One region of the Leifsonia sp. PARNA 1/14 genome, then DNA from elsewhere that is predicted to be linked to it. Evidence: predicted binding sites of a transcription regulator. Region 1 holds the regulator's gene; the other holds the start of a gene.

Region 1 (4,083 bases):
GACCGCGCCGCGGCACCAGGTGTGCGTGTGGAGGCGGTGCGGGCGCGCGAGGCGGCTCTCACCCGCGCGGACTTCCGCCGCGGCGACTACGCGGCCCGCCTGGCCGCGCAGGACGAGGCGCTGCAGCTGCCGTTCCTGCCGACGACCACCATCGGCTCGTTCCCGCAGACCGCGGACATCCGGCGCTCGCGAGCCCAGTTCGCGAAGGGTGTCATCACCGAGGCCGACTACCTCGCGCGCATGCAGGCGGAGATCAAGCGGGTCGTCGACCTCCAGGAGGAGATCGGCCTCGACGTGATCGTTCACGGCGAGCCCGAGCGCAACGACATGGTGCAGTACTTCGCCGAGAACCTCGACGGGTTCGCCGTGACGCAGAACGGCTGGGTGCAGTCGTACGGGTCGCGCTGCACGCGCCCGTCGATCCTGTGGGGCGACGTCTCGCGCCCGAAGCCGATCACGGTCGACTGGTCGACGTACACCCAGACGCTGACCGACAAGCCCGTCAAGGGCATGCTGACCGGTCCGGTCACGATCCTCGCCTGGTCGTTCGTGCGCGACGACCAGCCGCTCGGCGAGACCGCCCGGCAGGTCGCGCTCGCGCTGCGCGACGAGATCGCCGACCTGGAGGCCGCGGGCATCCGCGTCGTGCAGGTCGACGAGCCGGCGCTGCGGGAGCTGCTGCCGCTCAAGCGCGCCGCCCAGCACGCCTACCTCGAGTGGTCGGTCGGCTCGTTCCGGCTCGCGACCTCCGGGGTCGCCGACGCGACGCAGATCCACACGCACCTCTGCTACTCCGAGTTCGGCGTGGTGATCGACGCGATCCGCAACCTCGACGCCGACGTGACCAGCATCGAGGCGGCGCGCAGCCGCATGGAGGTCGTGCACGACATCCAGCGCTCGGGCTTCGAGCACGGCATCGGCCCGGGTGTCTACGACATCCACTCGCCGCGCGTGCCGTCCGTCGCCGAGGTGACGGAGCTGCTGGAGACCGCGCTCAGCGCGATCCCGGGGCGCCAGCTCTGGGTGAACCCGGACTGCGGGCTGAAGACGCGCGGCTACGACGAGACGGTGGCGTCGCTCCGCAACATCCTCACGGCCACCCGTGACGTGCGGGAGCGAGTGGGCGTCACGGCCTGAACCCGGCGATTCGCGTCGCCTCGTTCCGCCCTGCGCGGACGAGGCGTCGCGAGTGTCGTCCCGTCGGCGATGATGAGCGCATGGTGCGCATCGCGGACGACGAGTTCGACCGGCTGGTCGACGAGGTGTTCGACGGGCTCCCGGAGGACATGGTGCGCCCGCTTGAGAATGTTGCAATCCTGATCGCCGACCAGCCGCCCGGGGCGCGTCCGCGGTTGTACGGGCTGTACACCGGGCATCCGCTGACCCGGCGCGGCGTCTACGGTTTCGGCGAGCTGCCCGACCGCATCACGCTGTTCCGCAACAACCTCGAGGCCGGTTGCGAGACGGTCGAGCAGCTCCGCGAACGGGTGCGCGTCACACTGGTGCACGAGATCGGCCACTACTTCGGCCTCGACGACGCCCGCCTCCAGGAGCTCGGCTGGGCGTGAACGGCGCCGGCCGGGTTCAGACCGCGCGGAGGACCGCGACGACCTTGCCGAGGATCTGCGAGTAGTCGCCCAGAATCGGCTCGAAGTTGGAGTTGCGGGGGAGCAGCCAGGTGTGCCCGTCGCGCTGCCGGAACACCTTCACCGTGGCCTCCTCGTCGAGCATGGCCGCGACGATGTCGCCGTTCTCCGCCGTGTTCTGGGAACGGACCACGACCCAGTCGCCGTCGCAGATGGCGGCATCGATCATCGACTCCCCGATGACCTTCAGCATGAAGAGCTCGCCGTTGCCCACCAGCTGCCGGGGGAGGGGGAAGACCTCCTCGACCTGCTGCTCCGCCGTGATCGGGACGCCGGCGGCGATACGTCCGACGAGCGGGACCATGGCGGCGTCGCCGACGGGCGTCTGGTTCTCGAAGTCGGGGGCGGGGGCCGAGGGGAGGTCGATCAGGATCTCCAGCGCCCGCGGGCGGTTCGGGTCGCGGCGCAGGTAGCCGCTCAGCTCGAGCTGGTTCAGCTGGTGCGTGACGGACGAGAGCGAGGAGAGGCCGACGGCGTCGCCGATCTCGCGCATGCTCGGCGGGTAGCCGCGCTGGCTCACCGACCGCTGGATCACGTCGAGGATGGCGAGCTGCTTCTCGCTGAGGTTCTTGCGGCGCCGCGTGCGCGGAGCCTGGTTCTCGTTCGACACGCTCGTCCCTTCGTGACCGTCCCCCGCACCCGGTCGGAACCGAATGTCGGTGGTGCCTGGTTGTCTTTCCTCCAGACAATCGAAACTGTATCCACGATACGGCGGCCCGACAAACATGTGTTCGAGTGTGTCTCGATATTCATGCGGGAATTCCCTTCGGATCGCCGATTGCGATTTCGAACATTCGAAGATATATTCGGAACAGAGCTTCGACCGAAGCCCCGAGGAGGTCACGATCATGAGCACAGCAGTCATGAGCACCGCGTCCCTGAACAGCGGATCCCTGAGCGCCGCAGCGAGCACTACCGCCGCCCCGCGCGTCCGCTTGCGCCTCACGCGTCGCGGGCGCGCCGTTCTCATGGCGCTCGTCACCCTCCCGATCGTGATCGGCGCTCTCGTCTTCGCGCTCAACGGCGGAGGCGCCGCAGCCACGGGCGAGCAGGCGCACGTGACCTTCCACTACGTCACGGTGCAGTCCGGCGACTCGCTCTGGTCGGTCGCCGAGCGACTGGCACCCAACGCCGACCCGCGCGACGTCATCGCCGACCTCGTCTCGCTGAACGGTCTCGAGTCGGCTGTAGTGACGCCGGGCCAGCAGCTCGCTGTTCCGACCCAGTACGACAAGTGATGATGACGGCGGCCTCCGGTGCCGTCGTCATACGGTGAAGCACCGCTTCGGCCCTGACTACCATTGAAAGCGTGACCTCTCTCTCCGATCTTCCGATCCGTGACGACCTGCGCGGTCGCACCCCCTACGGTGCGCCCCAGAAGGTCGTGCCCGTCGCGTTGAACGTGAACGAGAACACGCATCCGGTTCCGGACGACGTCGCAGCCGATATCGTCGCCCGCGTCGCCGTCGCCGTCACGGGCGTCAACCGGTATCCCGATCGGGAGTTCACCGAGCTGCGCCAGGCGTTCGCCCGCTACCTCGGTCACGGGCTCGTCGCCGAGCAGATCTGGGCGGCCAACGGGTCGAACGAGGTCTTGCAGCACATCCTCCAGGCCTTCGGCGGTCCCGGCCGCAGCCTTCTCGGCTTCGCGCCGACCTACTCGATGTACCCGCTGCTCGCCTCGGGCACCGGCACCTCGTGGATCGCGGCCGGTCGCGACGCGGAGTTCGAGCTCTCGCCGCAGAGCGCGGCCGCGGCCGTGCGCGAGCACGACCCCGACATCGTCATTCTCTGCTCGCCGAACAACCCGACCGGCACGCCGCTCGACCTCGCGACGATCGAGGCGGTCTACGACGCCGCGTCGGGCATCGTGGTCGTCGACGAGGCCTACGCGGAGTTCCTCCCCGACGGGGAGCAGACGGCCCTCGCGCTGCTCGCCGGTCGTCCGCGCCTGCTGATCTCGCGCACGATGAGCAAGGCGTTCGCGTTCGCCGGCGCACGCGTCGGGTACCTCGCCGCCGACCCCGCGGTCGTCGACGCCCTCCGCCTGGTGCGCCTGCCCTACCACCTGTCCGCGATCACCCAGGCGGCCGCCCTCGGCGCGCTCGCGCACGCGGACGAGATGTTGGCGATGGTCGGCGAGATCCGCGCCCAGCGCGACCGGCTGGTGGTCGAGCTCGCCGAGCTCGGTTACCTGCCGCACCGCAGCGGGAGCAACTTCGTCCTGTTCGGCGGCGTCGGCGATCCCCACGCCGTCTTCGAGGCGCTGCTGGAGCGCGGGGTCCTCATCCGCGACGTCGGCATCCCGCACCACCTGCGCGTGACGGCCGGCACCGAGACCGAGACGACGGCGTTCTTGGAGGCACTGCGCGCGCTCGGCCGTCCCGGTGCGACCCCGAGCGCCGTCGCCTCCCCAGTAAACTCGCAGTCATGACGA
Region 2 (3,744 bases), 300 kb from region 1:
GCACACCGGGCACGGCACTTCGCGCAGGTATTCGGCCCACCGGGCCCGCTGGGTGTCGGTCTCGGCCTGGGCGTACTGGCGCTCGATGTAGGGCACCACGCCCTCGAACCCGGACGTGTAGGACATCTCGCGGCCGTAACGGTTCTTCCACCGCACCTTGACCTCGAAGTTGTCACCGTTCAGCACGGCCTCTGTGACGTTCGCCGGGAGCTTCTTCCACGGCGTCTTCAGCGAGAAGCCGAGGTCGCGCGCGAGGCCGTCGAGCAGCTTCTCGTAGTAGTTGAACAGGCCCTTGCCCTGCGTCGTCCACGGGATGATCACGCCCTCGGCGATGCTGAGCTCGTCGTCGCCGAGCAGCAGGTCTTCGTCGACCGACATGCGCGTGCCGAGCCCCGAGCACTCGGGGCAGGCGCCGAACGGCGCGTTGAACGAGAACGTGCGCGGCTCGATCTCCGTGAGCTGGATGGGGTGACCGTTCGGACAGGACAGCTTCTCGCTGAACGACTGCCAGGCCTCCGGCCCCTCGCGGTCGACGAAATTGACCTGCACCAGGCCGTCGGTGAGCCGCAGCGCGGTCTCGAGCGAGTCGGTGAGGCGGCTCAGGATGTCGGGGCCGGCCACGAGCCGGTCGACGACGACCGCGATGTCATGCTTGTACTGCTTCTTGAGGGTCGGCGGGTCGCTCAGCTGCACCTGCTGGCCGTCGACCAGGGCACGCGAATAGCCGCCGGCCGCGAGCTCCTTGAAGAGGTCGACGAACTCGCCCTTCTTCTGCGAGATGACCGGGCTCACCACCATGTAGCGGGTGCCGGCCTCGAGTTCCATGAGCTGATCGGCGATCTGCTGCACCGTCTGGCGCTGGATCTTCTCACCGCAGACCGGGCAGTGCGGTACGCCGATGCGCGCCCAGAGGAGTCGCATGTAGTCGTAGATCTCGGTGATCGTGCCGACGGTCGAGCGCGGATTGCGGTTGGTCGACTTCTGGTCGATGGAGACCGCGGGGCTCAGGCCCTCGATGAAATCGACGTCGGGACGGTCGACCTGGCCGAGGAACTGGCGCGCGTAGGCGGACAGCGACTCCACGTAGCGGCGCTGCCCCTCGGCGAAGATCGTGTCGAACGCGAGCGAAGACTTGCCCGACCCGGACAGGCCGGTGAAGACCACCATCGAGTCGCGCGGTATCTCGAGGTCGACGTTGTGCAGGTTGTGCACGCGCGCACCCCGCACGCTCAGGTGCGATCCCACGACCTTGCCCGGCTTGGCGAACGCCGACGCCCCACCCCTGTCGTCACTGAAGCTCACGCCGTCGAAACCCGTATCCCCGCTCATGCTCAGACTGCTCACTCGTTCCATTCTCCGCTATTCCGCCGTCGCCCCGGTGTCTGTTCGCCCACCGCGCACGCGCGCAGTGCCCCCACGGGATGGTTCGAAGCTTTGTTCGATTCTAGCGCCTCGACAACACGATTCGCGAACACGCGCGAGCGTACGCCAAACCACCGACATTCATCGCGAGCCGGTCGTCGGCACCCGCGCTCAGGCCCGTGGCCGGGCGAGGAGGATCGCCGCCAGCAGCACGACGAGCGCCACGATCGCCGCCCCGGAGACCATCGCCAGCCAGGGCGCCGCCGCGGGCCTCGCAACGAGCAGCAGCACGACCGCCGCGGCCTGCACGGGCAGCTGGATCAGGCCGAAGCGGCGCAGCGAAGGCAGCAGCACGGCGGGCTGGAACCGTGCGGACGGCGGGAGGACGAGCATCCACGCCGCCAGCAGGTGCAGGGCATGTACGGCCGCGATCAGCGCGAGCAGTCGCGGGGTCAGGGTTCCCGGCTCCAGGAGTGTCGAGAACGCCACCACCGCGATCAGCACCCAGGCCACCCGCCACCGCGGGACGACGACCGCGACGCCGGTCAGGAGGACGGCCAGCGCCGGCCACGGACCGCTCGGCGCCGCGGTCACCGCGAGCGGCACGGCGACCAGCGCGAACGCCACCCGCAGCGACCACGATGGGAGGGTGCGGCCGAGATCGGGAGCGGGGCGGTCGGGAGCCGGGCGTCCGGAGGCGGGCCTGCCCGCACCCGCCGCACTCATGGTCGCCTCCGCGGGGTCGCCAGGCGGCGCAGCACCGCGTCGCGGTCCGGCGACGACCAGACCAGCAGCTCGGCCCCCGCCGCACGCAGGCGATCCAGCCGGAGGGCGCGCTCGAGGTCGACGAGGCGGAGCGCGAGCCGCTCGCGGGCGGCGAGCTCGTCGACACTGCGCGGCGGGAGCACGTCGACCACGACGACGCGATGACCGGCCGCCCGCCAGGTGAGCGCCAGCCGGGTCGCCTGGTCGTCGAGGAACGTCGACATCACGAAGACGACGGCACCCTGCGCCAGCCGCGGCGCGCGTGCCCGCTCCGTCGCCGCACCGTGCGCCGTGGTCAGCTCGACCGCGCGCAGCACCCTGCTCAGGTGGCGCGCCCCCGCACGCGGCGGCAGCGCGCGGCGAGCGTCGGAGAGGTCGTCGAAGCCGACGCGGTCCGACGCGCCGGCGTAGGCGTCGGCCAGCGAGACCGCGGCCTCCCTGGCCAGGTCGAGGGAGGTCGCCCCCGGGCGCGGGTACGGTGCCGCCCAGCCGGCGACGGCGCCGGGCACGTCGTCCCGAGCGTCCACGACGAGTTGGATCGCGGCATCCGAGGTCGCCGTCGTCCGCCGGACATACAACTCCCCCGGTCGCTGGGCCAGGCGCGCCGTGGCCTTCCAGTCGATCCGGCGCAGGCGATCGCCCGGCCTGAATCGGTCGATGTCGCGGAACTCGCCTCCGTCGCCCGGGCGGGTCGACACGTGCCCGCCCGTCAGCCCGAGCAGCCGGGCGGGCAGCGGGAGGCTCCGCACCCGCTGCGCCTTCGGGCGCATCACGCGCTCGGCCACCGCCGGGCTGCCGGGATCGCCGACCCACGCTGCGTCCGGCCCGATCCCGCGGGCAGCGATGGACAGGATCCGCTGCGGACCGGAGTGCGACGCGGCGACCCGGAAGAGTAGCCGCCGACCGGACGCGGGGGTCACCAGTACGTCCTCCGGCTCCCGGTCGGAGCGGCGGATGCGGAGGTGGAGGCCGTCGACGCGCGCCTCCGCCTCGGCCACCGCGTCGACGAGCACGCGGCCGTCGGCTTCGTCGCCGCCGATGACGACGCTCGCGCGGGCCCCCGCGGTATCCGGCCGCGACGACCAGCCGATCACCGCCGTCATCAGCAATGGAGCTGCGACGAGGACGAGTTCGAGCCGCGACATCACGAATGCCGCGACCAGGCAGACCGCCGCGACGATCGCGGCGGCGGTGATCGCCGGACTCAGCGACCAGCGCGAGCCGCCCTCCGCCGCCTCCGGACGCTCGCGCGGCCCGGGCATGCGCGCCCGCGACCACAGCGACATCAGGGCGCCGTCTCCCGTTCGCGTGCGCCCACCGTCGGCGGTCCCGGCACGCCGGAGACGACCTCCAGCACGACCTGCGACGCGCTCACGCCGCTCGTCCACGCCTGCACGGTCAGCGTCAACCGGTGCGCGAGCACCGGCACGGCGACGCGCTTGATGTCGTCGGGGATGACGAAGTCGCGTCCCGCGAGCACCGCGAGCGCCCGAGCCACCAGCAGCAGCCCTTGCGAGCCGCGCGGCGACGCGCCAACCTCCACCGAGCGGTGCCGCCGGGTGGCCGCAGCGAGGGCGACGCAGTAGGCGGCGATGTCCGGATCGACATCCACGCGTT

Evidence for each region. The regulator LexA, encoded in region 1, represses DNA repair genes until DNA is damaged. The targets are predictions, from matches to a motif close to TCGAACANNTGTTCGA.
Region 2: a site for LexA is predicted at 1,427-1,442, ahead of uvrA (excinuclease ABC subunit UvrA). Genes of this name have one in related genera too.

The regions. Positions count from the first base shown of each region.
Region 1 covers NZ_JBVQSP010000001.1:651,520-655,602, forward strand. Annotated here, with positions in the region: gene metE (5-methyltetrahydropteroyltriglutamate--homocysteine S-methyltransferase) at 1-1,137, shown strand, start outside; gene AC0HS0_RS03290 (metallopeptidase family protein) at 1,218-1,568, shown strand; gene lexA (transcriptional repressor LexA) at 1,585-2,256, opposite strand; gene AC0HS0_RS03300 (LysM peptidoglycan-binding domain-containing protein) at 2,495-2,884, shown strand; gene AC0HS0_RS03305 (histidinol-phosphate transaminase) at 2,956-4,080, shown strand; gene hisB (imidazoleglycerol-phosphate dehydratase HisB) at 4,077-4,083, shown strand, end outside.
Region 2 covers NZ_JBVQSP010000001.1:954,900-958,643, reverse strand. Annotated here, with positions in the region: gene uvrA (excinuclease ABC subunit UvrA) at 1-1,353, opposite strand, end outside; gene AC0HS0_RS04755 (hypothetical protein) at 1,534-2,088, opposite strand; gene AC0HS0_RS04750 (DUF58 domain-containing protein) at 2,085-3,413, opposite strand; gene AC0HS0_RS04745 (AAA family ATPase) at 3,413-3,744, opposite strand, start outside.